DNA from 4 places in the Ectopseudomonas hydrolytica genome. Region 2 is predicted to be linked to each of the others. Evidence: riboswitches for the same ligand, from Rfam matches in the RefSeq annotation. Region 2 holds a riboswitch; each other region holds the start of a gene.
What was found. A riboswitch is a leader RNA that binds a small molecule or an ion and turns the genes downstream of it on or off. The one in region 2 is predicted to bind cobalamin.
Positions count from the first base shown of each region.

Region 1: it holds a riboswitch for cobalamin, as region 2 does, so the genes downstream of both, cobW (cobalamin biosynthesis protein CobW) here and L1F06_RS20845 (energy-coupling factor ABC transporter permease) in region 2, are expected to answer to the same signal.
Region 3: it holds a riboswitch for cobalamin, as region 2 does, so the genes downstream of both, cobG (precorrin-3B synthase) here and L1F06_RS20845 (energy-coupling factor ABC transporter permease) in region 2, are expected to answer to the same signal.
Region 4: it holds a riboswitch for cobalamin, as region 2 does, so the genes downstream of both, cobO (cob(I)yrinic acid a,c-diamide adenosyltransferase) here and L1F06_RS20845 (energy-coupling factor ABC transporter permease) in region 2, are expected to answer to the same signal.

Region 1 covers NZ_CP099397.1:5,264,937-5,272,687, reverse strand. The annotation lists gene L1F06_RS24800 (LysE family transporter) at 1-303, shown strand, start outside; gene L1F06_RS24795 (DeoR/GlpR family DNA-binding transcription regulator) at 377-1,147, shown strand; gene glmS (glutamine--fructose-6-phosphate transaminase (isomerizing)) at 1,161-3,011, shown strand; gene map (type I methionyl aminopeptidase) at 3,064-3,843, opposite strand; gene L1F06_RS24780 (ParD-like family protein) at 3,840-4,052, opposite strand; gene L1F06_RS24775 (hypothetical protein) at 4,213-4,443, shown strand; gene cobM (precorrin-4 C(11)-methyltransferase) at 4,665-5,420, opposite strand; gene L1F06_RS24765 (cobalamin biosynthesis protein) at 5,417-5,854, opposite strand; cobalamin riboswitch at 5,941-6,136, shown strand; gene cobW (cobalamin biosynthesis protein CobW) at 6,231-7,280, shown strand; gene cobN (cobaltochelatase subunit CobN) at 7,357-7,751, shown strand, end outside.
Region 2 covers NZ_CP099397.1:4,436,908-4,444,658, forward strand. The annotation lists gene amn (AMP nucleosidase) at 1-149, opposite strand, end outside; gene L1F06_RS20840 (hypothetical protein) at 283-1,020, shown strand; gene L1F06_RS20845 (energy-coupling factor ABC transporter permease) at 1,031-1,714, opposite strand; cobalamin riboswitch at 1,768-1,971, opposite strand; gene L1F06_RS20850 (carbonic anhydrase) at 2,251-2,994, shown strand; gene L1F06_RS20855 (acyl-CoA dehydrogenase family protein) at 3,049-4,698, opposite strand; gene L1F06_RS20860 (TetR/AcrR family transcriptional regulator) at 4,695-5,336, opposite strand; gene L1F06_RS20865 (hybrid sensor histidine kinase/response regulator) at 5,474-7,751, opposite strand, start outside.
Region 3 covers NZ_CP099397.1:5,246,468-5,254,218, reverse strand. The annotation lists gene L1F06_RS24705 (GlxA family transcriptional regulator) at 22-1,017, shown strand; gene cobJ (precorrin-3B C(17)-methyltransferase) at 1,089-2,738, opposite strand; gene L1F06_RS24695 (precorrin-2 C(20)-methyltransferase) at 2,894-3,634, opposite strand; gene L1F06_RS24690 (precorrin-8X methylmutase) at 3,634-4,260, opposite strand; gene cobG (precorrin-3B synthase) at 4,253-5,566, opposite strand; cobalamin riboswitch at 5,664-5,987, opposite strand; gene cbiE (precorrin-6y C5,15-methyltransferase (decarboxylating) subunit CbiE) at 6,044-7,246, shown strand; gene L1F06_RS24675 (cobalt-precorrin-6A reductase) at 7,243-7,751, shown strand, end outside.
Region 4 covers NZ_CP099397.1:1,801,764-1,809,514, reverse strand. The annotation lists gene cbiB (adenosylcobinamide-phosphate synthase CbiB) at 1-515, opposite strand, end outside; gene bluB (5,6-dimethylbenzimidazole synthase) at 519-1,172, opposite strand; gene L1F06_RS08370 (cobyrinic acid a,c-diamide synthase CobB) at 1,169-2,461, opposite strand; gene cobO (cob(I)yrinic acid a,c-diamide adenosyltransferase) at 2,461-3,072, opposite strand; cobalamin riboswitch at 3,257-3,467, opposite strand; gene L1F06_RS08360 (hypothetical protein) at 3,501-3,821, opposite strand; gene L1F06_RS08355 (O-methyltransferase) at 3,828-4,487, opposite strand; gene L1F06_RS08350 (C40 family peptidase) at 4,495-5,019, opposite strand; gene L1F06_RS08345 (C40 family peptidase) at 5,104-5,715, opposite strand; gene L1F06_RS08340 (molybdopterin molybdotransferase MoeA) at 5,865-7,079, opposite strand; gene moaB (molybdenum cofactor biosynthesis protein B) at 7,076-7,615, opposite strand; gene mobA (molybdenum cofactor guanylyltransferase MobA) at 7,683-7,751, shown strand, end outside.

The sequences.
Region 1 (7,751 bases), 830 kb from region 2:
ATCAAGCCGCGCCAATACCTGTGGCAAACCCTGGTAATCACCGTCTTCAACCCCAAGGCCATCGTCTTCTACATGGCCTTCTTTCCGCTGTTCATCGACCCGCAGCGCCATCAAGGGCTGATTACTTTCGGTTTCATGGCCGTGACCATCATGGCGCTGACTTTCCTCTACGGCCTGCTGATCGTACTGCTGACGCACTTTCTCGCCGAGCGCATGCGCGCCAACCCACGTATCGCGAGGGCTCTGGAGAAACTGGCAGGGCTGTGCCTGGTCGGTTTCGGGGTCAAACTGACGCTGAACTGATCGGCGGACGCTTGCGGGCCTTTCGATCATATGTTTTGATTCGCGCCATTATCTTTCGAATCGAAACTTAAGCATGTCGAAGCGCAACACGCCGCAACGTCGCCACACCATCCTTGCTTTGCTCGCCGAGCAGGGCGAGGTGAGCGTGGACGCTCTGGCCCAGCACTTTGCCACCAGCGAAGTGACCATTCGCAAGGATCTCGCTGCCCTGGAAAAGAACGGTCTGCTGCTGCGTCGCTATGGCGGCGCCGTGCCGGTGCCGCAGGAGCTGATCAGCGAGCCGACGCAGCCCATTTCTCCCTACAAGCAGGCCATCGCCCGTGCCGGCGTGGCACGCATCCGCGAGCATGCGCGCATCATCATCGACAGCGGCACCACTACGGCGGCCATGATTCCGCAGCTTGGCTACAAGCCTGGTCTGGTGGTGATGACCAACTCGCTCAACGTGGCCAACGCCCTGCGCGATATCGAGCACGAGCCGGTGCTGCTGATGACCGGCGGCACCTGGGACCCGCATTCGGAGTCCTTCCAGGGCCAGGTGGCCGAGCAGGTGCTGCGCTCCTACGACTTCGACCAGCTGTTCATCGGCGCCGATGGCATCGACCTGGAGCGTGGCACCACCACCTTCAACGAGCTGCTCGGTCTGTCGCGGGTGATGGCCGAGGTGGCCCGTGAAGTCATCGTCATGGTCGAGAGCGACAAGATCGGCCGGCGCATTCCCAATCTGGAGCTGCCCTGGAGCAGCGTCCATACCCTGATCACCGACGAGCGCCTGGATGCCCAGGCGGCCGAACAGATACGCGCGCGCGGCATTCAGCTGATCCTCGCGGCGCTGGAAAACTAAAAAGGAGAGCCCCATGTGTGGAATCGTTGGCGCCATCGCCGAGCGCAACATCACCCCGGTCCTGGTCGAAGGCCTCAAGCGCCTGGAGTATCGCGGCTATGACAGCGCCGGTGTGGCGCTCCTGACTGAGCAGGGCGCGCTGGATCGCCGCCGCCGCGTCGGCAAGGTCAGCGAGCTGCAGGCCGCGCTAGACGCCGAGCCGCTGGCCGGGCGTCTGGGCATCGCCCACACCCGCTGGGCCACCCACGGTGCGCCCAGCGAGCGCAACGCTCACCCACACTTTTCCGGGCACGAGCTGGCCGTGGTGCACAACGGCATCATCGAGAATCACGAAGAACTGCGCGAGCGCCTCAAGGGCCTGGGCTACGTCTTCACCTCCGATACCGACACGGAAACCATCGTCCACCTGCTCGATCACAAGCTGCAGCAGCTCGGCGACCTCAGCGCTGCGCTCAAGGCCGCCATCCCGGAACTGCATGGCGCCTATGGCCTGGCGGTGATCTCGGCCCGCCAGCCGGACCGCCTGCTCGCCGCGCGCAGTGGCAGCCCGCTGGTAATTGGCCTGGGCCTGGGCGAGAACTTCCTCGCCTCCGATCAGTTGGCCCTGCGCCAGGTCACCGACCGCTTCATGTACCTGGAGGAAGGCGATATCGCCGAGATCCGTCGTGACGGCGTGCAGATCTGGGACGCCGCCGGCCAGCCGGTGCAGCGCGAAGCCGTGCAGTACCACGAAGGCGCCGAGGCCGCCGACAAGGGCGAATACCGCCACTTCATGCTCAAGGAAATCCACGAGCAGCCCAAGGTGGTGCAACGCACCCTGGAAGGCCGCCTGGGCAGCGACCACGTGCTGGTGCAGGCCTTCGGTCCGCAGGCGGCCGAGCTGTTCGCCAAAGTGAAGAACGTACAGATCGTCGCCTGCGGCACCAGCTACCACGCCGGCATGGTCGCCCGTTACTGGCTGGAAGAGCTGGCCGGCATTCCCTGCCAGGTCGAGGTGGCCAGCGAGTTCCGCTACCGCAAGGTGGTGGTGCAGCCGGATACCCTGTTCGTCAGCGTGTCGCAGTCCGGGGAAACCGCCGACACCCTGGCCGCGCTGCGCAACGCCAAGGAGAAGGCGCCAGGGCAGGGCGGCTACCTGGCCAGCCTGGTGATCTGCAACGTCGGCACCAGCTCGCTGGTGCGTGAATCCGATCTGTGCCTGCTGACCCAGGCCGGCCCGGAAATCGGCGTGGCCTCGACCAAGGCCTTCACCACCCAGCTGGTCGGCCTGATGCTGCTGACCCTGGCCCTCGGCCAGGTGCATGGCACGCTGGACAAGGCGCTGGCTGCCGAACTGGTGGAAGAGCTGCGTCGCCTGCCGACCCGTCTGGGCGAAGCCCTGGCCATGGACAAGACCGTGGAGAAGATCGCCGAACTGTTCGCCGAGAAGCACCACAGCCTGTTCCTCGGTCGTGGCGCGCAGTACCCGGTGGCAATGGAAGGCGCGCTCAAGCTCAAGGAGATCTCCTACATCCACGCCGAGGCCTACCCGGCCGGCGAGCTCAAGCACGGCCCGCTGGCCCTGGTGGACGCCGACATGCCGGTGGTCACCGTGGCGCCGAACAACGAGCTGCTGGAGAAGCTCAAGTCCAACCTGCAGGAAGTGCGCGCCCGTGGCGGCGAGCTGATCGTCTTCGCTGACCAGCAGGCCGGCATGAGCAACGGCGAGGGCACCCATGTGGTGGCCATGCCGCATATCCACGACCTGCTCGCGCCGATCCTCTACACCGTGCCGCTGCAGCTGCTGTCCTACTACGTGGCCGTGCTCAAGGGCACCGACGTTGACCAGCCGCGTAATCTGGCGAAAAGCGTCACGGTCGAATAAGGCCGCCCGGGAAGAAAAAGCCCGTCCAGATGGACGGGCTTTTGCGTTTCTATCACGCCGAAACGCTGCTCAGTTGCAGCTCTTCCGGGCGCAGCGTAAGCACACGAACGCTGTCTCGGGTGACCGCTACGGTGTGTTCGAACTGCGCCGAGAGCTGGCCGTCGCAGGTCACCACCGTCCAGCCGTCGCGCAGGGTACGGACATCCGCCTTGCCCTGGTTGAGCATGGGCTCGATGGTGAAGGTCATGCCTTCGCGCAGCGTCAGGCCGGTGCCAGCTTTGCCCCAGTGCAGCACTTCCGGTGGTTCGTGCATTTCCCGGCCAATACCGTGGCCGCAGTAATCGCGAACCACCGAATAGCCGTGGGCGCGAGCGTGCCGTTCGATGGCATGGCCGATATCGCCGAGGCGGGCGCCCGGCCTCACGGCTGCGATGCCCTTGCACATCGCTTCATAGGTCACTCGGGCGAGCTGACGAGCCTGGTCCGTTACCTCGCCGATCAGGTAGGTCTTGCTCGAATCGGCGATGTAGCCGTTCTTTTCCAGGGTGATATCGAAATTCACCAGATCGCCATCGCACAGAATCTCGTTTGCGCTGGGTACGCCATGGCACACCACTTCGTTGCGCGACGTGTTCATGGCGTAGGCGAAACCATACTGCCCCTTGCTCGCCGGACGCGCCTTAAGTTCCTCCACGATGTACTTATCCACAAGGTCGTTGACTTGCAGAGTGGACATGCCGAGCAAATCCAGGCGATCCAGATAGCCGAACACGGACGCGAGCAATCTTCCGGACTCCGCCATCAGGGCGATCTGTTCGGGCGTCTTGCTCATGACGCGTCCGCCATACGCGGCGGTACCACCACACCGGCCGCGCGCATCTCGGCGGCCATCACCTCATTGAAGCTCAGCGTCGGGTTCATCTCGCAGAGCATGCCGATGCGAATCCAGAAGCCTGCCTGGGCATTGATGGAGCGGCCCGAGACGCTACTCGCACGGCGAATCTGGTCATGCAGCTCGTCATCGATATTGACGATACCCATACTGGTTTCCTTTATATGTTTCGTATATGAAGCATATATAAGCATGAATCTGTTCAGTTCACCAGCTGGGCAAGTAGGGCCACCTCATCCCTTACACTGTCCGCCCGCCTGCCAGGCTTTTCGGCAGGCGCACCCCTGACAGGCTGGAACAGGAGAGCGGATGAAGCGCGCGGATGTAAAACGCGGAACGGCCGAGGGCGTTCTGTTCGACACCCAGATCATGGTCAACCCGGCCAATACCACGCAGTGGATCGTGTTGTTCGAGAAGGAAGCGGGCCGCAGCTTCTTTCTGGTGGATGAAGACGAGCAGGTGCAGACCTTTGCCAGCCTGGATGCACTAATGCCGGAACTGCGGGCTCTGGGTATCAAGCGGGTCGAGGTGCAGCTGTGAGCAGTTGCTCACAGTAGGCGTGGATCATCCTGTGGATATCCTTGTGATACCTGGCTAAGGCTTTGATAGTCAGGGCCTTTCAGCGACTTGTACAGAAACTGTTCGCCTGCCTGTTCGCTATCCACAGAGCATCTGGATAACAGGCTTTCTATCCTGTTGATAAGACTCTGCAAGCCATAAATGGCGGGGCCTTCAGCGCTTTGTACGGTTTCTCGCCAGGCTCAATCGTTGCCGGGACGGTAAAGGTGACGATGCCCGGCGTCATATAGCGCCGACTCGGCAAAGGAGCCCGGATCGAGCACCCGCCCTACGAGGATCAATGCCGTGCGGCGGAACTCCTTGGTGGCGACCTTTGCCTCGATATCGGCCAGGGTGCCCAGTACCCAGTCCTGATCCGGCCAACTGGCCCTGTGGATAACGGCAATGGGGCAGTCGGCGCCATAGTGCGGCAGCAGTTCGCTGACGATAGCCGGCAGTTGGCGCACACCAAGGTGGATGGCCATGGTTGCGCGGTGCCTGGCCAGGTCATGCAGCTGTTCGTCCTCGGGCATTGGCGAGGTGGTGCCATAGCGGGTAAGGATCACCGTCTGGGCGATACCCGGCAGGGTCAGCTCGCTTTCCAGTAGCGCCGCGCAGGCGGCGGTGGCGGTGACGCCTGGGACGATCTCGAACGGAATGCCCAGAGCACGCAGTTCGCGAATCTGCTCGCCGATGGCGCCATACAGCGAAGGGTCACCCGAATGCACCCGGGCCACGTCCTGGCCGCGCCTATGGGCCTGATGCAGCAGGGTGACGATTTCCCCAAGATTCAGCTCGGCCGTGTTCACCACCTGTTCGGCGCTATGGCCCTGCAGCACCGCTTCGGGCACCAATGAGCCGGCATAGAGGATCACCGGGCACGCACGGATCAGGCGCTGGCCCTTGACGGTGATCAGCTCGGGGTCGCCGGGGCCGGCGCCGATAAAGTAGACGGTCATTCGGGTTCTCTGTCGAATATGGCTAGCGCGCAGGTGGCGCTGGCGCTGCGGGTTTTCTCGCCGAGCCGGCGCGGCGCTGTGCCCATGTTTGCCGCCAGCGCCAGGGCACAAGGCTCGGCTACGGCGGGGCTGCCGGTGGTGGCTTGGCTAAGGGCGCTGGCGCCTGTCGGCGTCTGATAGCCAGCCAGTTGCTCGGGCGAAAAGAACACCAGCTCCAGGCCCAGATGTTCGGCCAGGTCATGCAGGCCGGCTTCGTCGCGCTTGTGGGCGATGCTGGCCAGGCCGGCCAGATTGTTCACCGTCAGCTCATGCCGAGCCAGGCTGTGGATAAGCAGTTCGAGCAGCTCGTCCCGGCTGCAGCCGCGACGACAACCCAGCCCGGCGACGACCTGTGTCGGTGAGGCGGATGGGGGGGCGGAGGCAGTCGGCAACATGAGTGGCATTCGGGCTGAGCGGTGGCGTAGCTCAACATGGCACCTGCCAGCGGTCAACCGCGATTGACCGGCCGCCGCGGCCTGCGTAGCCTTCTTGCTTTCGAGGTTCTTCGCCGCCGAAGCGCGGCGAAGCTAAGAGGGAACAGGGTCGATGCCCTGGCTGCCCCCGCAACTGTGAACGGTTATGCCCTTCGTTAGACCACTGCCAACCGGCGGGAAGGTGAAGGGACGCGCGCCGCGCAAGCCGTGAGCCAGGAGACCTGCCTCGATTGACCAGCCACTTGCTCGGACGGGGTGATCCGATGCGGCCAGCATGCCTCTGCGTGCCTGTCTGCCCGTACCCGTCCGCCGAATTGACCGACGCCACGGGGCCACCATGAAAACCCTCGCCAAACTGCCTGTCACCATCGTCACCGGTTTTCTCGGTGCCGGCAAAACCACCTTGCTGCGCCACCTGCTGGCCCATGCCGAAGGACGCCGTATCGCGGTGATCGTCAACGAGTTCGGCGAGCTGGGTATCGATGGCGAGATCCTCAAGCAGTGTTCCATCGGCTGCAGTGAGGAAGAGGCCAACGGTCGGGTCTTCGAGCTGGCCAACGGCTGCCTGTGCTGCACCGTGCAGGAAGAGTTCTTCCCGGTGATGCGCGAACTGGTGGCGCGCCGGGGTGACCTCGACCACATCCTGATCGAGACCAGTGGTCTGGCCCTGCCCAAGCCGCTGGTGCAGGCCTTCAACTGGCCGGAAATCCGCAACGCCTGCACGGTCGACGCGGTGATCACCGTGGTCGACAGCCCGGCAGTGCTCGCCGGCACCTTCGCCGCCTTCCCCGATCAGGTGGACGAGCAGCGCAAGCTCGACCCCAACCTCGACCACGAGTCGCCGCTGCATGAACTCTTCGCCGATCAGCTGGCCAGCGCCGACCTGGTGATTCTCAACAAGGCCGACCTGCTCGATGCCGAGGCACTGGCCGCGGTGCGCGCCGAGGTGGCCGAGGAACTGCCGCCAGCGGTGAAGGTGATCGAGGCGCACGGCGGCGAGCTGCCGCTGGACGTGCTGCTGGGCCTGAACAGCGAAACCGAGCTGCATATCGACAGCCGCCGTACCCATCACGACGACGAAGATGAAGACCATGATCACGAGGAATTCGACTCGTTCCACGTGGAACTACCCGAAGCCGAGGAGGCGCGCCTGCTCGCTGCGCTGAAGGCGGCGGTGTCCCAGTACGGCATCCTGCGGGTAAAAGGCTTCGCGGCAATCCCTGGCAAACCTATGCGCCTGCTGGTGCAGGGCGTCGGCCAGCGCTTCGACCGCCATTTCGACCGCGCCTGGCAGGCCGACGAGCCGCGTGTGAGCCGCCTGGTGCTGATCGGCCAGCAGCTCGACCGCGCGGCTATTGAAGCCGAGCTGAAGGCGGCGCTGGCTTGATAATGATCGCCCGCAAGCGGGCTCCTACACACACCCTGTAGGAGCCCGCTTGCGGGCGATGTCCTTGGATTCGTAGATGCACTTACTGCGTACCCAACCCGGTGCTCAACTGCCGGCCGACAGCATCGCCGACCTCGGCCAGACCCCGGCCGAGCTGGTGATCCTGTGCACGGGTGATTCGCACCTGTCGTTGCTGGCCGAAGCGGCGCGGCAACTGCCGGACGACTACCCCAGCCTGCGCCTGGCCAGCCCGGCGCAGCTGAGCAACCACGCCTCGGTGGATTACTACGTCGAGCAGGTGCTGCAGCATGCCAAGGTCATCCTGATCTCGGTGCATGGCGGGGTGAGCTACTGGCACTATGGCGTCGAGCGCCTGGTTGAGCTGGGTGCGCGCGGCGCCACAGTGATCATGGTGCCGGGTGACGACAAGCCCGACCCGGAGCTGAGCGCGCTCGGCAACGTCGGGGAAGA
Region 2 (7,751 bases):
TCGCTGGCGTCAGGGCGAATGCGCTCCTTGAGATAGCGCTTGAGCGCCCGGCTCAGGGCGTTGGTGGCCTGCAGATGCAGGGCGGCAAGGCGATCTACCGCCTCTTCCGGCGTATGGGCAATGACGAAATCATCGGAACAGGGTTTCACAGCGTGTCTTCCTGGCTGAGTGAACGCCCCTATCTTGCCTGCATACGGCGACGAAAACATAGCGCGCGGCAGCGAGCCCGTCGTCGCGCCAGCAGCTAGGCTTATGGCAATCAGCCAGCCGGAGGGCCGCGCCATGCCCCGTGCCATCGCTCCACTGCTGCTTGCCCTGCTTTGCTGCTGCGCTCAGGCCGGGGAACTGGACGGCCACTATCGCGCCACGCTCGACGGCCAGCCGAGCGAGCTGATCCTGCGCCAGAACGGCGATGTGGTGGAAGGCGAATATCTGGAGAACCAGCGCCTGCGCCTGATCGTCAAGGGGCGCTATGACGGTGAGCTGCTGCGCGCCGAAATCAGCGAACCGCAGTCAGGGCTGCTGCTGGCCAACATGAACGCCACCTACGCCAATGCCATGCTCAACACCAGCATCGCCGCGCGCGATCCGCGCAACGGTCAGGTGCTCGAGCGCCAGGCCCTGTTCCAGCGCGTTGCCGCAGCCCCCGCCGCGCAAACGCCGCCGGCAGCCACCTCGGGCAAGCAGGACCCGGCACTGATCGGCACCTGGGTGCACGAGAAGATCATCAACAGCGGCGGTGCCAGTTTCGCTTCGTTCACGACCCTGATGACCTTGCAGCTGAACGCCGATGGCAGTGTCACGCAATGGACCCGCTCGATCGATGGCGGCAGCGACTGGAGCTATGACAGCCCCGGCGAGGTGCAGTACAGCGGCCACTGGCGCAGCCAGGACGGCATGCTGCTGGTGCGCCTGGCAGGCGCTGCCGACTATCAACCGGCCGCCTACTACCGTTTCAGCGACCAGTACTTGGTCACCGAGAGCAATACCGGCAAGATGATCTGGCAGCGCCGCCGTTAGCGGCGCGTGCTCAGGCGGCGCTGTGGTGCAGACGCACGTTGAACAGCGGCCCCTGGCTGAAACGCGACAGGGCCTTGGCGGCGGCCAGCACGCCCAGGTCGATCAGCGGCTCGACCAGGATCACGCTCATATAGGCCAGACCGAAACTGGCCACAGCCGCCAGGTTCTCGCCGGCGAAGCCCTGACCGTAGAACGCCCAGAAGGCCACCCAGGCGACGATACCGCCCTGGTAGGCGGTCGACAGCGCCAGCGCCTGCTTGTAGGAGAGGTCCACGTAGGCCGTGCCCGGCGCGACGATGCGCTTGGCCAGCAGGCTGATGCCCCACAACGGCAGCAGCAGGGTGGTGACGTTCATGCCGTACTGCGGCAGGTCGAACTGAGCGAACAGCACCCCCTGCAACAACAGGCCAGCGGCCAGACCAATGGCGGCAGCGCCGGCGCCGAACAGCAGCAGCAGGGTCGAGCCGAGGATCAGGTGCACCTCGGAAACACCCACCGGGTGATGCGGCAACACCTCGAAGAAGCAGAACACCAAAGCAGTGGTCAGCAGGCTGCGCAGCGCCAGGGCCGTCACCCCGCCGTTGTCGCGGATGGCATCGCGCGCCAGTTTGGCGGTCAGGCCGAAGGCGCCGACAGCGGTTGCGTAGCTGAGGAAGATCTTGGCGCCTTCGACGACACCGGGTTCGATATGCATGCGAGTTCCTTGGCCGCGCCCACCGCGCGACGATTCGGATGAAGGATGGGCGAATCGCCCGTTTGCCGATGGCAGGTCTCCTGGCTCACGGCTTGCCACTTCGCTCGCCTTCCCGGCCTGGCGGCCAGTGGCATAGGGAGCGTCGTACGCCGTTTACAGTTGCGGGGGCAGCCAGGGCATTGGCGACGCGGCGCCGCACCCTGTTCCCTTTTCATCCGCGCGCCAGAGGCGGCGGAACCATCGGCGGCAACCTTACTCCGCCGCCGGAGCAAAAGACAGCATCCGCACTCGCCGCCGCACGGGTCAGGTGGGCGACCGAGCCACGTGCAGGCCGCAGGCCACTTTCCGGCAGCTGCGCCGCGCTGGCTGAACGAACGCTGTCCCGAACACGGCCGATGCGGCACAGATGCGGAAAGCGTCACACCGCCAGGCGTATATGTAACTTCATATTACAAAGCAAGCGTAGTATTTCTGCACTCGCGCCGGCCTCTGCCCACGCGAGCCTGCAGGCCCATCATCCAGTCACGAGAGCGCATATGAAGAAGACCCTGATCGTTGCGTTGACCGCCCTGTTCGCAACCGGCGCCATGGCCGCCGAACAGCAACCGCACTGGAGCTACAACGGCAACGAAGGCCCCGAACACTGGGCCCAGCTGGACCCAGGCTACGAAACCTGCGCGATCGGCCACGCCCAGTCGCCCATCGATATCCGCAATGCCACCCGAGCCTCCCTGCCGCGCCTCGCCTTCGACTACCAGGTCAGCCCGGCCGAGGTGGTAAACAACGGCCACACCATTCAGGTAAACCTGGCCAATGCCGGCGGCATCGAGATCGACGGCAAGCCCTACCGCCTAGTGCAATTCCATTTCCATACGCCCAGCGAGGAGCACATTGCCGGGCAGGCGTTCCCGATGGTGGCGCACTTCGTCCACCAGGCCAGCGACGGCCGCCTGGCGGTGGTAGCGGTGCTGTTCAAGGAAGGCGCGCAGAACCAGGCGCTGGGTCAGGTGTTCGACACCATGCCGCCCAAGGCAGGCGAGAAAGTCGAGCTGGCCGGCAGCTTCACCCCGCAGGCCGTGCTGCCGCAGCAGCAGGGCTACTACGCCTTCGCCGGCTCGCTGACCACCCCGCCGTGCAGCGAGAACGTGCAATGGCGCGTGCTGAAGCAGCCGGTCGAACTGTCCCATGCACAGCTGGAGCAGTTCCAGCACCTGTATGCGATGAACGCACGCCCGATCCAGGCGCTCTACGACCGTGAAGTGCTGGAGAGTGACTACTGACCCGCGTTATGCGCCGGCTGAATAGCCGGCGCTTCGTTCCGGGACTATCGCCCCTTACAGCAGATGCGGCGTGCTGCGCGCCACCAGCGCCTCGACGTCGACGCCGCGCGGCAGGGTGCCGTAGACGCGGCCGCGGCCTTCCAGGCGGCTGGCGATAAAGGCGTCGCTGACCACGCTGTTGCCGGCCTCCAGCAACAGCTTGGCCTGCAGCGCCACGGCCATGTCCTCGGTCAGCTGGCGGGCGCGGTACTGGATGTCGGCGGTGTCGCTGAAGTCGGTTTTCAGTCGCTGGATATGCGCCTTCAGCCGTGCATCGCCATGGCCGTCACCGAGCTCATTGAACAGTGCATCGAGTACGCCCGGCTCCTTGGACAGGGCGCGCAGCACGTCCAGGCACTGCACGTTGCCCGAGCCTTCCCAGATCGAGTTGACCGGCGCCTCGCGATACAGACGCGGCATGATGGTTTCCTCGACGTAGCCGGCGCCGCCCATGCATTCGCTGGCCTCGTAGACCATTTCCGGGGCGCGCTTGCAGATCCAGTACTTGCCCACCGCAGTGACCAGGCGGGCGAACTTGTCTTCCTGCTCGTCATGCAGATGATCGAGCGCGCGGCCCATGCGCATGCACAGCGCCAGGGCGGCCTCGCTCTCCAGGGCCAGATCGGCCAGCACGTTCTGCATCAGCGGCTGGTCGGCGAGAATCTTGCCACCCACCTGGCGATGCGCGCAGTGATGCGCGGCCTGGGTCAGCGCCTGGCGCATCAGGCTGCTGGAGCCGACCATGCAGTCGAAGCGGGTCATAGCCACCATCTCGATGATGGTGGGCACGCCGCGCCCTTCCTCGCCGAGCATCCAGGCGAAGGCGCCGCGGTATTCCACTTCGCTAGAGGCGTTGGCCCAGTTGCCCAGCTTGTTCTTCAGGCGCTGGATGTAGAACTGGTTGCGCGTGCCATCCGGGCGATGGCGCGGTAGCAGGAAGCAGCTCAAACCCTTGTCGGTATAGGCCAGGGTGAGAAAGGCATCGCACATCGGCGCCGAGCAGAACCACTTGTGACCGACCAGCTCGTAGCCCTGCCCCGGCCCGCCAAGGCCGATGGGATAGGCACGGGTGGTATTGGCGCGCACGTCGGTGCCGCCCTGTTTCTCGGTCATGGCCATGCCGATGGTGACGCCGGCCTTCTGCTCCATCGGCAGGTTGCGCGGGTCGTACTCGGTGGCAAGGATCTTCGGCAGCCACTGCTCGGCCACATTCGGCTGCAGGCGAATGGCCGGCACGGCGGCGAAGGTCATGGTCAGCGGGCAGCCGCTGGCGGATTCGGCCTGGCTGTGCAGATAGGAAAGCCCGGCGCGGGCGACATGGGCACCGGCGCGCGGGTCGGTCCAGGGCAGCGACGGCAGGCCGTGCTCGATGGCCGTGCGCATCAGTTCGTGATAGGCCGGGTGGAATTCCACCAGGTCGATGCGGTTGCCGTAGCGGTCATGGCTCTTGAACACCGGCTTGTTCTCGTTGGCGAGAAAGCCCGCCTGCATCAGCGCGCCGCCGGCCAGCGCGCCATAGGCGCTCAGACGTTCTTCCGCCCAGGCGCCATCGTAGCGGCGGACCCACTCCTGCAGCGGCAGATCGAGACGGTAGAGGTTGGCGCCGTCGAGGCTGGGCACCTGGTTGAAGACCTCATGGGTTTCGGCGTGCAGACTGGGTTTCATCGGGTTGACTCCTTGGCGCCCACGGCGCGCAGGCAGAAGGTGACGAGGCTGGCGCTGACCTGAGCCAGTTCCAGACTGGGATGACCTGCAGCACGGGCCGCACGCGCCGGTGGCGAGAGCGGTCCGACCAGGGCTTCGGCGATGGCACCGACCAGACAGGCGGCGGCCAGGCCCACCTGGTCCACCTGAAACTCGCCGCTGCGCCTGCCTTCTTCGAGCAGGTCGATGAACAGCTCGGCATAGGCCTCGCGATAGAGCAGGCGCTGCTCGTCGACTTCCGGCTCGACCGGTTCGGCGATCAGGGCGAAGGCCAGGCGCCGGCTATGCCAGGCGCGCGCGGCGAACTGCTGCAGCCCCTCGCGCAGGCGCTGCGCAGCGCTGCCGGGCTGACGCAGCTGCACGGCCAGGGCATCGACCTCGCGCTGGCTGGCGCTGGCGAAGACCTCGGCCGCCAGTTCGCCCTTGCTGCGAAAGTGCCGGTACAGGCTGCCGGTGGCGATGCCGACATCGTCGGCCAGCGCCTGCATGGTCAGCGCCGCGAAACCGCCTGCGCTCACGCGCTGCAGTGCGCAGGCCAGAATGCGCTCGCGCAGCGCCTGGTCACGGTCGAGACGGGCTTCGGTGGTGCGATAGGCCATGGTCTGAATCCTGATTCACATGTTCGTAGTGAATCAGGATTCAGACCATGGCTAAAGGGACGATCCGGCCATATCTGCGGCCGAACGGACATCGATAGCCGCTTCGCAGCGCGGACGCGTGTCGGGCTGCAGCCGATCTACGGCATGCCCGGCGACTGCGAGACGGCAGGCGGACGACAGAGCACCCAGTCGTGCAGCAGCACGCGCAGCTCTTCGAACTTCATCGGCTTGGCCAGGTAGTCGCTCATGCCGGCAGCCAGGCAGCGTTCGCGGTCGCCGCTGTGGCTATGGGCGGTGATCGCCAGCACCGGTACCTCGGCGCAACCGGGCAGCGCACGCAGGGCGCGGCAGGTGGCGAAGCCGTCCATGACCGGCATCTGGCAATCCAGCAACACGGCATCCACGGTCTCGCTGCGCAGCAGGTCCAGGGCTTCGGCGCCATTGTCGGCGGTGCGCACCCGGTAACCGAGCTTGAGTAGCATGCCGCGCGTCACCAACTGGTTGATGGCGTTGTCCTCGACGATCAGCACTGTGCACTGCTGAGCCTGGCGCAGCGGCACCCGGCCGCTCGAGCGCGGGCGGGCGGTGCTGGCGGGCTGTTGCGGCGGCAGGGTCAGGGGCACGTCGAGGCGGAAGCGGCTGCCCACGCCCAGCTGCGATTCGTGGCTGAGGGCGCCGCCGAGCAGGTCGACCAGTTGCCGGCAGATCGCCAGGCCGATGCCGAGGCCACCGTATTTGCGCGTCATCGAACCGTCGAGCTGATGGAAACGCTGATACAGATCGCCCTCGCCGGGCTCGAAGCCTACGCCGGTGTCGCTGACCACCACGCTCAGCGGCAGGTTGTCGGCGTGGCTGCCGGCGCGACCGACCTGCAGCGTCACGCTGCCTTCGGCGGTGAACTTGATGGCGTTGTCCAGCAGATAGCCCAGCGCCTGGGCCAGCTTGGCAGCGTCGCCCTCGAGGGTGTCGGGCAGGCTGTCGTCCAGCTCCAGCACGAATGCCAGGCCCTTGTCGTCGGCACGCGCGGCGTACTGCGCGCGCAGGCCGTCGAACAGACCACGCAGGCTGAACGTCTCGCGCCGCGGGTAGAGCTTGCCGGCCTGCAGCTCGGTCAGCGCCAGGATGTCGTTGACCATGCGCATCATGTCGCGCGCCGAGGCCGCGGCGGTTTTCTGATACTGCTCCAGCTCGACGTCCATCTTCACCGTCTGCATCAGCTCCAGCGAGCCGATCACGCCGTTCATCGGCGTGCGCAGTTCGTGGGTCACGGTGGCGAGGAACTCGTCCTTGAAGCGGTTGCTGTCGGCCAGCTCCTGGTTCAGCGCCTCCAGCTTGCGCCCGGCCTCCTGGAGGATGCGCGTGCGCTCCTCCTTCATGGCGTTGATGCGGTCGGCCAGAGCCAGCGACAGCAGGCCGACCTCCAGCGCCGAGCCGATCTGGCTGGCGTACATGGTGAGAAAGACATTGGGCAGATGGCCCAGCACCATCAGCGTGTTGACGATGCCGCCGGCCAGAAAGGCGGTCCAGGCAAAGATGAAGTAGCGCGCCACGCGCATGCCACGCAGCCAGGCGAGCACACCGGCGGCGAAGATCACCACGGTGAACAGCAGAGCGAGATAGGTGGCCAGACGCAGCGCGGTGGCGTAGCTGACGCTCAGCGCCAGGACCATCACCACGGCGCCGCAGGCCATCAGCAGCAGCAGCAGGCGGTCGACCCAGGGGCTGTGCTCGGCGGTGTGCAGGAAGCTGCGGGCGAACTGACAGCCGAACAGGGCAGCCGAGCCGATCAGGAAGGGCGTGGCGGCATTGGCCCACCAGGGACTGTTGGGCCAGAAATACTCGATGCCGGCACCGTTGACCGAAACCTGATACAGGCCGAACGAGGCGATGTAGAGGATGTAATACAGGTAGCTGGTGTCGCGTACGCTGAGGAAGATGAACAGGTTGTACACCAGCATCACCAGCAGCACGCCATAGATGATGCCGAGCACGTAGATGCGCCCAGGCTGCTCTTCCAGATAGGCGTTGGGCGCCCACAGAGTCAGTGGCGCCTGGATCGAGCCCTGGCTTTCCAGACGCAGGTAGATGCGCTTGCTCTGGCCTGGTTCGAGGTTCAGCTCGAACAGGTAGTTGTTCTGCCGGATCTGCCGCGTGTCAAATGGCAGGGCGTCGCCGGTGCGCTGCGCCAGCGCGAAGCTGCCGCGGTCGTCGGGCAGGTAGAGCTCCAGATGATCGAGCGGCGGGTAGGCCAGTTCCAGCAGCCAGTTGCGCGGGCCCTGCGCCTGTATGGGGCGGTATTCCAGATCCAGACGCAGCCAGAACACCGAGCGCGAGTAGCCGGCATTGAGCACCGGCTTGTCATGCAGACGGAAGCTGCCCTGCAGGGCTGGCGAGGCGACGTCGTCGATGCTGGCA
Region 3 (7,751 bases), 810 kb from region 2:
AAAGGTTGATTCTGGACTGACATGGCCGAATGCCCCGATCTGCGTTTTCTCCTGCTGCCCCTGCCGGAGTTCGCCTTGCTGCCGTTCGGTGGCTTTCTCGACAAGCTGCGCTTCAGCGCCGACGACGAGGACTACAGCCGCCAGCGCTACTGCGCCTGGACCATCCTCGGCCTGCAGCCGGGGCATGTGCTGTCCAGCAGTGGCGCGGCGCTGCGCATCGAGGCCACGCCAGAGGAACTCGATCTGGCCGACTACGACTACCTGGTGCTGTTCGGTGGGCGCAACGCGCAGGCCACCGCGGCGCTGGCGCCGGCTTACCAGCCGCTGCTGCGCCGCGCCGCGCGCGCCGGGGTCAAGCTGGTGGCGATCGACAATGCCAGCTTCCTGCTGGCCGCCTGCGGCCTGCTCGACGGGCACAGGGTTGCGGTGCACTGGCGGCATGAGGCGGAGTTCCGCGCCAGCTTTGCGCATGTGCGCCTCGCCCGCGAACGCCTGTATTGCCTCGATGGCGAGCGAATCTCCTGCGCCGGCGGCGCGGCGGCCATCGACCTGGCGGTGGAACTGCTGGCCCAGGGCAGTGGTCGGGCCCGCGCGCTCAAGGGCCTGGCCGATATGCTGGTGGACGAGACGCGCAGCGGCCAGCACGCGCTGCGTTCACTGCAGGTGGCGCCGAGCGGCGAACGTCATGTCGATCGCGCCATCGCCCTGATGCGTCATGGCCTGGCCAGCGCCGACGGCATCGAGCAACTGGCGGCCAGCGTCGGCATCAGCCGGCGTCAGCTCGACCGCCTGTTCCATGCCAGCCAGGGCATGAGTGCGCGCGAATACTGGAACGAGCTGCGCCTGCAGCATGTGCGCTGGCGCCTGCTCAATTCCAGCCACAGCCTGGCGCAGCTTGCCGACGAGATCGGCGTCAGTGATGCCAGCCATCTGGGCAAGCTGTTTCGTCAGCGCTTCGGCGTGGCGCCGGGGGCCTTTCGGCGGCAGCGTGGTATGCAGGGGGTCGACGCCGGATAGATCTGGTGCGCACAGCGCACCCTACGGGTCGGCGCAGGGTGTCGCAGGGCCGCCTAGGCCGTGCGCACCCATCAATCCTGTGGATAACTGCGCGGCGTATACACCCACTCGCCACCATCGGCGCGGGGGAAGCGGCGGGTCTGGCTGGAGCCGATGATCACCAGGGTGCGCATATCGACCAGCTCCGGGGTCAGCTCGCCGAGGGTGAGGGTGCGCAGGGCTTCGGCCGGGCGGCCGATATCGCGCCCCAGCACCACCAGGGTCTGCGGTTCGCGATGCTGGCGCAGCAGCTCCAGGGCGCGGCCGAGTTGCCAGGGGCGGGCCTTGGAGATCGGGTTGTAGAAGGCCATGGCCAGATCGGCGATGGCGGCATGCTGCAGGCGTTTTTCGATAACCGCCCAGGGCTTGAGGTTGTCGGACAGGGAGATCAGGCAGAAGTCGTGGCCCAGCGGCGCGCCGGCCTTGGCGGCGGTGGCCAGGGCGGCGGAGACGCCCGGCAGCACCTCCAGTTCGACGCCGTGCCAGGCCTCGCTCTGCGGGCTTTCCAGCGCTTCCATCACGGCAGCAGCCATGGCGAATACGCCGGGGTCGCCGGAGGAGATCATCACCACGCGGCGGCCCGTGGCGGCCAGTTCGAAGGCATGGGCGGCGCGCTGCAGTTCCTCGCGGTTGTCGCTGGGGTGCACGCATTGATCGGCGCGCAGCGGGCCGGCCATCTTCACGTAGGTGTCGTAGCCGAGCAGATCTTCGGCCTCGTCCAGGGCACGGCGCACGGCCGGGGTCATATGCTCGGCTGCGCCGGGGCCGAGGCCGACCACGCTAAGACGGCCGCGGCGCTGACCGAAGCGCTCGATATCCAGTGGTTGTTCGCCCAGCAGCAGGCGCAGGCCGTCGCCCCGGTGGCATTCGGCAGGCAGCTGGGAGGCGCTGTGGATAAAACGCAGCGGTAGCCTGAGCTCCCTTGCGGCCGCGTGCAGCTCGGCATTGGCCATCCAGCCTTTGTCCGCAAGCAGGCAGGCCAGTGCCTGCGGCGCCAGCTTGGCGGCGCTCAGCGCCTGCTGCAGGCGGGTGGCCAGGTCGGCGCCGGGGCGTTCGATCAGCGCGGCAGCGACGCGCGGGTGGATCAGCAGTTCGTCGGCCCTCGGTGGGCGTTGCTCGGCGGTGATATGGATCACCCGCGACGCGGTCTGATCCACCGGCAGCTGCGCCGCCTCCAGCCAGGGCGCCTGGCCCTCGATGCGCACGCTCTCGCCGCCGAGCAGATCGCTGACGAAGCGCTTGCCCTGCTGCAGGTCAGCCAGCGCATAGCCGGCCGGCGGCTCCAGCAGGCAGGTGCCGAAGCGTAGTTCGCCGCTGGTGGTGATGGCCGGCGCCACGCCCAGGTGCGGGGCGATCTCGCGGGCCAGACGATTGACCCCGGCCAGGCCGCCGAGCAGCGGCACCACGGCGCTGCCGTCCTCGGCCAGGGCCAGCACCGGCGGCTCGGTGCCCTTTTCCGCCAGTAGCGCGGCCAGGCTGCGGATGACGATGCCGGCGGCGCATAGCGCCAGCAGCGGCTGGCCGGCGCGATACAGGGCGCGCAGGTGGTCACCGAAGTCGTCGTAATGGCGCTCTGCGACATCGACACGGCCGCGCAGGCCATGGATCACGGCCTGTGGATAAAGCGCCTTGAGGCGTTGTGCAGTGGCCAGCGCGCTGGCGCCGAGGATGACGATGTTCATGCGGTAAATCCTGTAGCCCGGATGCAAGCCGGGGAATGGGTTTCCCGGATTGCATCCGGGCTACGCGCTTCGAGGTATTTTTCGTAGGCGCCCGCTTGCGGGCGATGCGCCTGCAATGGATCGCCGGCAAGCCGGCTCCTACAGCGTTGGCGGTGTTATCCCCGCCACTTCTGCCCGGGCACCAGAATCATCGAGAAGTACGGCGAATCCATCGGCTCCACCTCGTCCAGCGGCACGATCTTCTGACTGGCCATGGTGGCGCGCTCGACGTAATGGGCGCGGCCATCTAGGCCCAGCTTGCGCAGCACGCGGCGTACCTTGTCGAAGTTGCGCCCGAGCTTCATCACCACGGCGGCCTCGGCGTCGCGCAGGCGCTGTTCCAGCTCGTCTTCCGCCAGCACGCCGGAGAGCACGCTCAAGCTCTGGTTGCGGTACACCAGCGGTGTACCGAGCACCGAGGCGCAGCCGAGCATGGAGCACACGCCGGGTACCACCTCCACCTCGTAGCGGTCGGCCAGGCGATCGTGCAGGTACATGTAGGAGCCGTAGAAGAACGGGTCGCCCTCGCAGATCACCGCCACGTCCTGGCCCGCGTCCAGCAGCCGGGCGATCTGCTCGGCGCAGGTGTCGTAGAAGTCGGCGATCACATCCTCGTAGGACAGCGGCGGGGCGAGCTTCTCGGTGGTCACCGGGTAGACCAGCGGCAGGCGCTGTTGGGCGGCGTCCAGGTGCTTTTCGATGATGCCGAAGGCATTCCCGCCGTGGCCGGCATTGTGCTTGGCCTTGGCCACGAAGTAGGCCACCACCGGCGCCGACTGGAGCAGACGCAGGGCCTTGAGGGTAAGCAGCTCGGGGTCGCCGGGGCCGACGCCGAGGCCGAGCAGACGACCAGCCATCATTCCACCTCCGAGGCCAGGGCGTTGACCGCGGCCACCGCCATGGCGCTGCCGCCACGGCGGCCACGGATGATCACGTAGGGCACGCCGCGGCTGTCTGCGGCCAGGGCATCCTTGGATTCCGCCGCGCCGATAAAGCCCACCGGCATGCCGATGATCAGCGCCGGCTTGGGCGCGCCGGCGTCGAGCATTTCCAGCAGGTAGAACAGCGCGGTGGGGGCATTGCCGATCACCACCACGCTGCCCTCCAGGTGCTCGCGCCAGTGCTCCAGGGCCACCGCCGAGCGGGTGTTGCCGACTTCGCGGGCCAGCTCCGGCACACCGGCGTCATGCAGGGTGCAGATCACGTGGTTGTTCGCCGGCAGGCGCGGGCGGGTGATGCCCTCGGCGACCATGCGCGCATCGCAGAGAATCGGCGCGCCAGCTAGCAGCGCCGCACGACCGGCCGCGCCGGCACCGGCGGAGAAGCGCAGATCCTCCACCACGTCGACCATGCCGCAGGCGTGGATCACCCGTACGGCGAGTTTCTCCAGGTCGGCGGGGATGCCGTCGAGGTTGGCCTCGGCGCGGATGGTGGCGAAGGAGCGGCGGTAGATTTCCTGGCCGTCGCGGATGTAATCAAGCATCGGGTTTTCCTGCGGGGTGTTGGCGGGCGAACCAGGCGCCGGCCTCGTCGATGGTCATGGCCGGCGCCAGCAGACGGCCGAAACCGGGTGCCTCGGGCGTGCGTTGGTAGAGCTGGTAGTGATCGGGCGTGCTGGCCAGCAGGGTATAGGGCTGCACGCGGGCGCTGGCGCAACTGCGCGGGCAGGCGCTGAGGTGCACCTGAGGGCGGGCGCGGCTTGCGCGCAGCAGCTCGGCCAGGTGCAGGGCGTGGTGCTTGCTGTCGGCCAAGCCGCGGGCGCAGGCGGCCGAACCGGTGCAGGCGACCAGGCCGAGCAGCGGCTCGTCGGCCTGGGTCAGCAGGCCCAGCTGGTCCAGCTCAGCCAGCAGTTCGCGGGCGCGGGCTTCGGGGACGTTGCCCAGCAGCAGACCCTGCCAGGGCGTCAGGCGCAGCTCGCCATCGCCATGGCGCTCGCTCAGCTCGGCCAGCGTGGTCAGTTGTTCGGCGTGCAACCGGCCCAGCTGGGCGCCAGCGGCGACCATGCACAGGCCGCTCTGCGCCTGTGGATAAATCCCCGCCGGCGCGCGCTCGATGGTGGCGGCGGGCTGCCAGGTGGCCGGGGCCGGCTGCAGGGCAGAATCCAGGCGCGCCTGCAGGCGTTGCAGCAGTTCGTTGGCCGGGATCTGCGTCAGCAACTGGCGCATGCGCGACTGCTCGGGCGTGGCCAGTTCGAGGAACAGCAGCAGCAGCTGGCGAACCAGCTCGAGCGCCTGGCTCGCTTCGACGCGTGCGACGGGCGCATCGCCAGGGCAGCCGGCCAGGCCCAGCAGCAAGTGGTGTTCGTCGTCGGCCGCCAGCCACAGGTCGTGGGGGTGTTCGCGCATGGCCAAGGCTTCGCCGCCATCGAGTTGCAGGGCGAACTTGGGCGACAGGGCATGCAGCGCCGGGGTGTCCTGCAGCAGGTCGAGCAACTGGCCGGCCAGTGGGCGCACGTCCATCCGCATGTGCGGGTCGAGGCCGGCGGCGGGGCTGAGCAGCAGGTTGCGCACATCGTCGGCGGCGGCCACGCGCGGGCCTAGGCCGGCGCTCAGCAGCGCGTCGATCAGCGCGTTTTCCTGGCCGGGCAGCACGCCGCGGATCTGCAGGTTGCTGCGGTTGGTCAGCTCCAGCACGCCGCTTGCGCCATGCCGCGCCGCCTCGGCAATCGCGCGCGCCTGGGCGCTGCGCAGCACGCCGCCGGGCAGCTTGATACGGCAGATGCCACCGTCCAGCGCGGGGACGATGCGCAGCAGGCCGGGACAGGCGGAAGGGCGAATGGAGGTGTGCAAGCGGTCACCTGTGGCTAACGACGCGGCGACCGAACCAGCGAAATCCGCCCACAGGGGGATTCCATGGCATCGGTACACCCCGCCCGATGTTGGCACTCGCGACCAGCGTTCGTCGGCAGGTCTCCTGGCTGACAGGTCATGATCCGCTGCGCCTTCCCGGTTAACAGGCCGTTGAAAAACTACCTACGTTGGCAATACGGCGTTAAAAACGGCCTCAAAATGCTCATTTACAACACGTAAACTGCGCTTTTTCGGCCGTTTTTGCCTTGTCTTGCCTACCTCGCCTACGTTTTTCAACGGCCTTTCACCCAGTGGCCGATTGCATTGGACTCGCTGTTTACAGTTGCGGGGGCAGCCACGGTTTTACCGTGTTCCCTCTTAGGCCCGTTTTATAAGGGGCACCGACGAAGGCTGTATTATGCCCGCTTTGCCCGGCGTCGCGACACGCGCCCTGTCGGCTACTTGCGAGGAAGGTAGATGAAACCCTGGTTGACCCTGGTCGGCATCGGTGAAGACGGCTACCCCGGCCTGGGCAAGGCCGCGCGCCGCGCGCTGCTGGCGGCTACACGCATCGTCGGTGCGCCGCGTCAGCTGGCCTTGCTGCCGCCCTGCATCGGTGGCGAGCGGGAAACCTGGCCCAGCCCCTTCAACCTTGAACCGCTGCTGGCGCGGCGTGGCGAGGCGGTGTGCGTGCTGGCCAGCGGCGACCCGATGTTCTACGGCGTCGGCGCCAGCCTGGCGCGCCAGCTGCCGGCCGATGAGCTGCAGGTACTGCCGTCGCCGTCCTCGGTGTCGCTGGCGGCTGCGCGTCTGGGCTGGCCGCTGCAGGAGATTGATGTGGTCTCCTTGGTCGGCCGGCCGCTCGCCACGCTCAACGCCCGGCTGTTTCCCGGCATGCGCCTGCTGGTGTTGAGCGCCGATGGTGACACGCCCGCGCAGGTCGCCGAAGCCCTGTGCGCACGCGGTTTTGGCGCCAGTCGCCTGACCCTGCTGGAACACCTTGGCGGGCCGGATGAGCGCCGCATCGAGGGCCTGGCCGCGAGCTGGGACTTGCCGCGCGGCGCCGACCTCAACCTGCTGGCCGTGGAATGCCTGGCCGACGCCGGAGCACACCTGCTGCCACCGACCTGTGGTCTGCCTGACGAGGCCTACCGCCACGACGGCCAGCTGACCAAGCGCGACGTGCGCGCGGTGACCCTGGCGCGCCTGGCGCCGCTGCCCGGTGAGCTGCTGTGGGACGTGGGCGCCGGTTGTGGCTCCATCGGCATCGAATGGATGCGCGCGCACCCGGCCTGCCGCGCCATCGCCGTCGAGGCCAACGAAGGGCGTCAGGCCCATATCCGCCACAATCGCGATGCCCTCGGCGTCCCCGGGCTGCAACTGGTCGCCGGGCATGCGCCCGAGGCCCTGATCGGGCTGCCAGCGCCGGATGCCATTTTCATCGGCGGCGGCGTCACCGTGCCCGGTGTGCTGGATGATTGCTGGGCCGCACTCAAGCCCGGCGGGCGCCTGCTGGCCAATGCCGTGACCATTCAGAGCGAGGCGGCGCTGGTGGCCTTTCGCGAACGGCAGGGTGGCGAGCTGCTGCGGCTCACCGTGGCCCAGGCGCAGCCGCTGGGCGGGTTCGACACCTGGCGCGCGGCGCTGCCGATCACCCTGCTGGCGGTGCGCAAGCCGTGAGCGCGCGACTTCTGCTGCTCGGCGGCACTACCGAGGCCCTGCGCCTGGCCCGCCGCCTCGGGCCGGATACCGTCTACAGCCTGGCCGGCCTCGGCCGCGTGCCGGACGACCTGGCCTGCCGCGTGCGCGTCGGCGGCTTTGGCGGTGCCGAAGGCCTGGCGGCCTTTATCGCCGAAGAAGACATCGAGCTGCTGCTGGATCTGACCCACCCCTATGCCGCGCAGATCAGCCATAACGCCGCCCGCGCCGCCGAGACTGCTGGTGTGCCCTGCTGGGCCCTGCGCCGCCCCGGCTGGCAGCCGGGCGCAGGCGACGACTGGCGCGAGGTGGATGGCTGGGATGAACTGACCCGCGCGCTGACGCCGTTCCAGCGGCCGTTCTTCACCTCCGGTCGCGAGCCGCTGGCGCATCTGCACGAGATACCCGAGCACCAGCACTGGACGGTGCGCTGCCTGCAGGCCGAACCGGCGCCGCCGCGTGCCGAGATCATCGGCGCGCGCGGGCC
Region 4 (7,751 bases), 2.6 Mb from region 2:
AGGGTATTGCTCAGGCGGTACAGCACCACGCCGGGCGCACCGGCGACGATGAACCAGAACAAGGCGGCGAATACCGCATCGGAACCGTTCTCCAGCACCGACTCGGTACCGGCGCGGGCCACGCCGGTGGCGTCCAGCTCGGCGGTGTTGCGGCTGACCATCCAGCCGACCCGCTCGCGTGCCAGCTGCAGATCGCCCAGACGCAGCGCGCGGGCCACCGGCTGCGCGTGCTCGTAAAGACTGCGCAGGCCAATGGCGAAATACAGGGCGAAGATCTCCACCGCCCAGCCCAACCCGCTGATCTGCACCAGCAGCCAGGTGAGCAGGGTCAGCGGCAGCACTGCCAGGCACCAGGCGGTGACGCCATGGCTGCGCCAGCCACCGCCGGCCGGGTTGAAGCGCTGCTCCAGGCGATCGGCCAGGCGCCCGAAGGCCACCAGCGGATGCGCGCGGCTTGGCTCGCCCAGCACGGCGTCCAGCGCCACACCGGCGCAGGTGATCAGCGCCAGGCTCATTGTTCAGTCACCCTGCACTCCCCATCGATTCTCGAACAGCAGCTCGCTCAGCGGTCGAGGCGTGGCCCAGCCCTCTTGCACCAGCATGGGTTTTTCATAGAAGGCATCCACCGGCCCCAGACAGAGCAGCGCCACCGGCTTGCTGCCGGCCGGCATGCCCAGCAGCTCAGCCAGCGCTTCGGGATCGAACAGCGACACCCAGCCCAGCCCAAGACCTTCGGCGCGCGCGGCCAGCCACAGATTCTGAATGGCGCAGGCCACCGAGGCCATATCCATTTCCGGCAGCGTGCGTCGCCCGAAGACATGTGCATCGCGTCCGTCCATCAGCGCCACCGCCAGCAGCTCGGCGCAATCGCGGATGCCCTCGACCTTCAGCCGCATGAATTCGTCGCTGCGCTCGCCCAGGGCCTCTGCGGTGCGTACCCGCTCGGCCTCCACCAGCGCATGGGCCGCCTCACGCAGCTGCTCATCGCGGATGCGCAGGAAACGCCAGGGCTGCATCAGGCCAACGCTGGGCGCATGGTGGGCGGCTTCGAGCAGGCGCGCCAACACCTCGGCCGGCACCTCGCCACCGCTGAAATGGCGCATGTCACGACGCTCGGCGATGGCGCGGTACACCGCCGCGCGCTCCTCGGGGCTGAAGGCGTGCTCGCTCATGGGCGCAGCAGCGCGGCGGCTGCCTCCGGGTTGGACGGCAGGTAGAAGTGGATATAGCTGGCGGTCAGTCGCCCCAGGCGATACACCGCCTCGGCCACCGGCTTGCCGTTCGGACAGCGCCCGCGCACCAGCGGCTCGAGCGGGCTGTCCAGGCGCGAGTGATGGTAGCTATGGCCACGCAGCTCGCCCTCCGGCAGCGTCACCTCCTGCAGGGCCAGCGCGGTCAGGCGCGGCTGCAATGCGGCGCTGCCCGTCAGCAGGCCGAGCATGCGCCCGCTGGCGCCCTGCTTGTCGCGCAGCTCGTCGAGCAGATAGAGCATGCCGCCACATTCGGCGAGCAGCGGCTTGCCGTCCTGATGATGGGCACGGATGGCCGCGGCCATGGCCTGATTGCCTGCAAGCTCGGCCAGATACAGCTCGGGATAACCGCCAGGCAGATAAAGGCTATCCACTTCGGGCAGCGCGCTGTCGGCCAGCGGCGAGAAATAGCGCAGCTCGGCGCCGAGAGCCTGCAGCAGATCGAGATTGGCCTGATAGAGGAAGGCGAACGCCGCATCGCGCGCCACGCCAATGCGCACATCCTTCAACAAGGGCGCGGGTTCATTGATGGGCGGCGCGGCGAAACTCACCGCCGGCGGCAGGTCGACATCGGCACTGGCCGCCAGCGCATCGGCGGCAGCGTCCAGGCGCGCATCCAGATCCGCCAGCTCGGCGGCCTGCACCAGGCCCAGATGGCGACTGGGCAACTCCACCGCGGCGCTGCGCGGCAAGGCGCCGAACCAGCGAATGCTCGGCGGCAGGGCATCGCGCAGGATCTCGCCATGACGGCTGCTGGCAACGCGATTGCCGAGCACGCCGGCAAAGGGCAGATCGGGCTGGAAGGTGGCCAGGCCATGGGCCAGGGCGCCGAAGGTCTGCGCCATGGCCGCGCCGTCGATCACGCCCAGCACCGGCACGCCGAAATGACGCGCCAGGTCCGCCGCCGAGGGTTTGCCGTCGAACAGGCCCATCACCCCTTCGATGAGGATCAGATCCGCCTCGCCCGCAGCCTGCCACAGCAGGCGACGGCTCTCCGCCTCACCGACCATGGCCAGGTCGAGCTGGTACACCGGCGCGCCGCTTGCGCGGGCATGGATCATCGGGTCGAGAAAATCAGGCCCGCACTTGAACACCCGCACGCGCCGACCCTGGCGCGTATGCAGACGTGCCAGCGCAGCGGTGACGGTGGTCTTGCCCTGGCCGGAAGCCGGGGCGGCGATCAGCAACGCCGGACAGTGACGTGTCGTCATCAGAATTCGATGCCCTTCTGCGCCTTCACGCCAGACTTGAACGCATGCTTGACCAGGCTCATCTCGGTGACCGTATCGGCCGCCTCGATCATCCCCGGCAGGGCACCGCGGCCGGTCACCACCACGTGCTGCAGCAGCGGCCGGGCCTCGATATCGGCCAGCACCGCATCCAGTTCGAGATAACCGTGCTTGAGGGCGATGTTCAGCTCGTCCAGCACCACCAGGCCAACGGACTCGTCGCCGAGCAGACGCCGGGCCACGGCCCAGGCCTCCTGCGCCTTGGCGATGTCGCGCTGACGATCCTGGGTCTCCCAGGTGAAGCCCTCGCCCATCACGTGGTAGCTGACTTCCTCGGGGAAACGGCGGAAGAAGGTTTCCTCACCGGTGCTGGCCGCGCCCTTGATGAATTGCACCACGCCAACCTTGATACCGTGGCCAAGGGCGCGCGCGACCATACCGAAGGCGCTGCTGCTCTTGCCCTTGCCGTTTCCGCTGTGCACCAGCAGCAGGCCGTATTCATCCTGGGCCTGGGCGATCTTCTCGTCGATCAGGGCTTTCTTGCGCTGCATGCGCGCCTTGTGGCGGGCGTCGCGTTCGGCGGATTCGCTCATGCTGTGCTCCTGCAAGTCAGGTGCCCGCGTTGCCTGCTTCAGGAACAGTGCGAACGACTATGAAGAATCGCGATGATCCGCGCGACCTCATACAGGCGCCAATGGCTGGTCAGGCGAGCGGAAGGCAGGCAACACCGAGGCCCCGGTAGAAGCGGAGCACTGGCCGGACAACGCCCTCCGCGATGCCGTGGAACTGCGACAGGCCGGTCTCCGGGCTCGTGAGCGAACCTGAAAGGTTCGACGCTGCGCCTTCCCGTGCATTGCACAGTGGCCTGAAACAGCGTTTGACTCACCTACCGTTGCGGGGGCAGCGCCGGCATTGGAACCGGCTTCCCTGTTTCACCCCGGCGCCGTCGATGGAGACGACGCGGGGCACCTGAAGCAAGGCGCGCAGGGTAGAGGCTGACAGCCTCGTGCGTCAACGACAGTCAATGTTTCGGCACGAAGCCCGGTGGTTTGCGCGCCAGCCACTCAACGAAGGTACGCATGCGCTCATCGCTCAATAGCGCCTCACGGCTGTTGTAAGTCAACGCCAGCTCCTTTTCGCTGAACAGGCGGTGAATCTGGTTATGGCAAGCCCGGCAGACCCAGAGCGTGGCGGTAATGCGCTCATGCCGCGCATAGCGCTTCTGTACATAGACCTTGTCATGCAGGGCCTTGGGGATCAGATGGTGGCGGGTCAATGCGACTGGCCTGGCGCACAGCTCGCAAACCTCGGGCTGAGGCGGCAAACGGATGGGATCGGCCATACCCGGCTAACGCTTGCGGCAGAGCGTCAGACCGTCGCCCAGCGGCAACAGCGACAGATCGATGCGCGGGTCGTCACGCAGGGCCAGGTTGAGCGCCTGGATCGCGCGCGTGTCTTCGCTGTCGGGGGAGCGTTGCAGCACCCGACCGCTCCACAGGGTATTGTCGAACAGCAGCAGGCCACCCTGACGCAGCAGAAACAGGGCCTGCTCCAGGTAGGCCGGATAGTTGGCCTTGTCGGCATCGACGAAGATCAGGTCGAAGACGCCCTGTCCCTCTCGAGCCAGCGCCGCCAGGCTTTCAAGCGCCGGGCCCAGCCGCCACTCGATGGATTCGGCAACCCCGGCCTCGGCGAAGTAGCGGCGCGCCGTGGCGTTGTAGTCTCCAGGCAGGTCGCAGCAGATCAGGCGCCCACCCTCGCCCAGGGCCTGCGCCATGCAGAGCGCACTGTAGCCGGTGAAAGTGCCCACCTCGACGATCCGCCGGGCGCCGGTGAGGCGCACCAGCAGCGCCATGAACTGCCCCTGCTCCGGCGCAATCTGCCAGCGCGCCTGGCTTAGCTGCGCGGTTTCTTCACGCAGGCGGGCGAGCAGCGGCGACTCGCGCAGGGAGACATCCAGCAGGTACTGGTAGAGGGCGTCGTCGAGTTGCAGCGTACGCTGAGTCACGCTCGCCTCAGGGATTGCGCGCCAGTTCGGGGGTGATGATGCGTTTGGCATCGAGGTAGACGCCCTGCCAGTAGCCGCTGGCCAGGCTGTCCAGACGCACCGTACCGCCGGTGGAAGGGGCATGGACGAAGCGCCCCTCGCCGACATAGATGCCGGCATGACTGACGGCGCGCCCGCCATTGGTGGCGAAGAACACCAGATCGCCGCTCTGCAGGGCGTCGCGCCGGACGTTGGGCGCGCGCATCGCGCTGAGCTCGCGGGTCGAGCGCGGCAGACTGATGCCCGCGGCATCCCGGTACACGTAACCGATCAGGCCGCTGCAGTCGAAGCCGCCATCCGGGGTGTTACCGCCATAGCGGTAGGGTGTACCGACCAAACCCAGGGCACGAAACAGCACATCCTCGGCGCCCCCCTGGTAATGGGACGCAGTGGAAGGCGGTATATAGGTGGGCTGGGGAGAGGGAGCGCGACTGCTGCAAGCACTCAGCAGCAAGGCGAGAACAAGCAGGGCAACACGGGTCGTAACGGGCATGAGCGAGGCGATCCTGAGCCTGGATGCGCTCTACTCTGCCGTCTCGCGACGAACGGCGCAACCCTGCGGGCGCGCCGTCATGCGTCAAGGATGGCGCTTGGCCTGCGCTTGGCTCTCTTCCACCGGAGCCAGCGCCAGCACGCGCTTGGCCTGCAGGTAGCTGCGATTCCAGTAGCTGTCGTCCAGGCTGTCGATGCGCACGCCGCCGCTGCGGCTGCTGCTGGAATGGATGAACTGATCATCGCCCAGGTAGATGCCGGCGTGACTGACACGACCACGACCGCGATCGTTGAACAGGATCAGATCGCCGGGCTCCAGATCGGCACGGGCCACCTTGGGCGCGTCCAGGTTGATCAGTTCACGCGTGGAACGTGGCAGTTCCAGGCCGATTTCCTCACGGAACACGTAGCCGACGAAGCCGCTGCAATCGAAGCCGGACTGCACCGACGTACCGCCGTAGCGATAACGGGTGCCGATCAGCGAACGACCCAGCTCGAGCAGGCTGTCGGCCAGTTGCGGCATTTCGTAGGGTTTGTCGTCGATCAGAGCGGTGATTTCGTCCTCGGCAGGTTTCACCTGCTGAGCGACGGGCTTGACCGCGGGCTCGGTAACCTGGGGCTGCGGCGCATGGCCGGCACAGGCGGCGAGGAAGGCTGTCAGTGCAATGGGCACGAGGGGTGCGAAGCGTTTTAGCATGGGCACGACCGTGTCAGTGGAATTTATAAGTGCGCGACTATGCCTTCTATGCAGCCCATTTGCAAATTCTATCGTTGGAAATGTGACTCAGTAGTTCCATCCTGCCATCTAACGCGCCCTCCCCGGTTTCCCGCTCGGGCGCGAAAGACTCAGCCAAGTAGCTCGCTGAGTGGGATGAAACGCAGGCTGTCGCCTTCGGCCAGGGTACTGCCCTCCATGACCTCGGCCAGCCCTTCGGCCCAGGCGGCACTGCGCAGCACCCCGGAGCTCTGGTTGGCATAGGGCACCGCGCGCCCACCTTCCAGACGCGCGCGCAAGTACTCACGGCGCGTGCCCGGCTTGTGCCATGCGAAGCCAGCCGGCACGACAAACCCCAGCGGCTCGACACGCTGTACGCCGAGACGACGCAGCAGGTAAGGACGCGCCAACAAGCCGAACGTGACCAGGGTCGAAGCCGGATTACCCGGCAAGCCTATGACCGGCACGCCCTGATAATGGCCGAAGGTCAGCGGCTTGCCCGGCTTGATCGCCAGCTTCCACAGCGCCAGCTCGCCGGCCTCACGCAGAGCCAGACCCAGATAATCCGCCTCGCCCACCGACACGCCGCCGGTGGAAAGGATCAGATCCACATCGCCCAACGCGCCCAGCGCCTCGCGAGTGCGCGGCAGATCGTCGGGCAGGATACCGGCGTCCACCACGGCGCAACCCAGACGCTGCAACCAGGCGATCAGCAGGCGTCGGTTGCTGTTGTAGATCTGTCCCGGCCCCAGCGCCTGCCCCGGCTCGACCAGCTCGTCGCCGGTCGACAACACCGCGACCCGCAAACGCCGGCGCACTTTCAGGTGTGCCGCACCCAGCGAGGCGACCAGCCCCAACTCGATCGGCCCGAGACGCGTGCCTGCCGGCAGGACGCAGTCTCCGACGCGTGTCTCCTGCCCCTGCGCACGGACGTTCTGCCCAACGTGCAGCGGCTCGCGAAAACGCACCTGCCCCGACTCGTCGAGCTCGACGTTCTCCTGCATCTCCACCGTATCGGCGCCCTCCGGCAACGGTGCACCGGTAAAGATGCGCGCGCAGCTACCGGGCTGCAGCGGCGCAGGCGCCACACCGGCCTGGATGCGCTGACTGACCGGCAGCGCCTGGCCCTGCCAGTCAGCCAGACGCAGGGCATAGCCGTCCATGGCGCTGTTGGGCCATGGCGGCAGATCCAGGGTGGCGAGTAGCGGCTCTGCCAGTACCCGGCCGTCAGCCTCGCCGAGTGTCACCGACTCCGTCTGCTCGATGGGCGCGGCCTCGGCCAGCGTCAGCAGACGTTGCAGCGCCGCCTCCATGGGCAGCAAGCCGGGGTGATCGCAACCGCTCATCCGCGCGACTCGCAGGCCGCCATCGGTTTCAGGTGCGCGACGAAGTTGCACGGGCGATGGCGGGCATCCAGCTGCTCGGCGAGGATGCCCTCCCAGGCGGTACGGCAGGCATTGGTCGAACCCGGCAGGCAGCACACCAGCGTGCCGTTGGCCAGACCGGCCAGGGCGCGCGATTGCACGGTGGAGGTGCCGATATCGGCCACGGAAATTTGCCGGAACAACTCGCCAAAACCGTCCACCTGCTTGTCCAGCAGACAGCTCACCGCCTCTGGCGTGCTGTCGCGACCGGTGAATCCGGTGCCTCCGGTTATCAGCACCACCTGCACCTCTTCCTCGGCGATCCAGTTGGCCACCTGGGCGCGAATCCGGTAAAGATCGTCCTTGAGCAATACCCGAGCCGCCAGCCGGTGCCCGGCCGCCTGCAGGCGGTCAACGAAGAGCTGGCCGGAGGTATCGGTTTCCAGGGTGCGGGTGTCGCTGACGGTGAGCACGGCGATATTCAGCGGCACGAAAACCGCATCGGCCTTGTGATTCATGGCAGGCTTCCAATTGCGAGAGAATGGCCGGAGTTATATCACAGGCCCCGCCGTCGGAGACCGCCCCATGCCCGTTACCCACGCCTCTTTTCCCTGCTCCGTACTGCTGCTTTGCGGTGGCCGCGGCCAACGCATG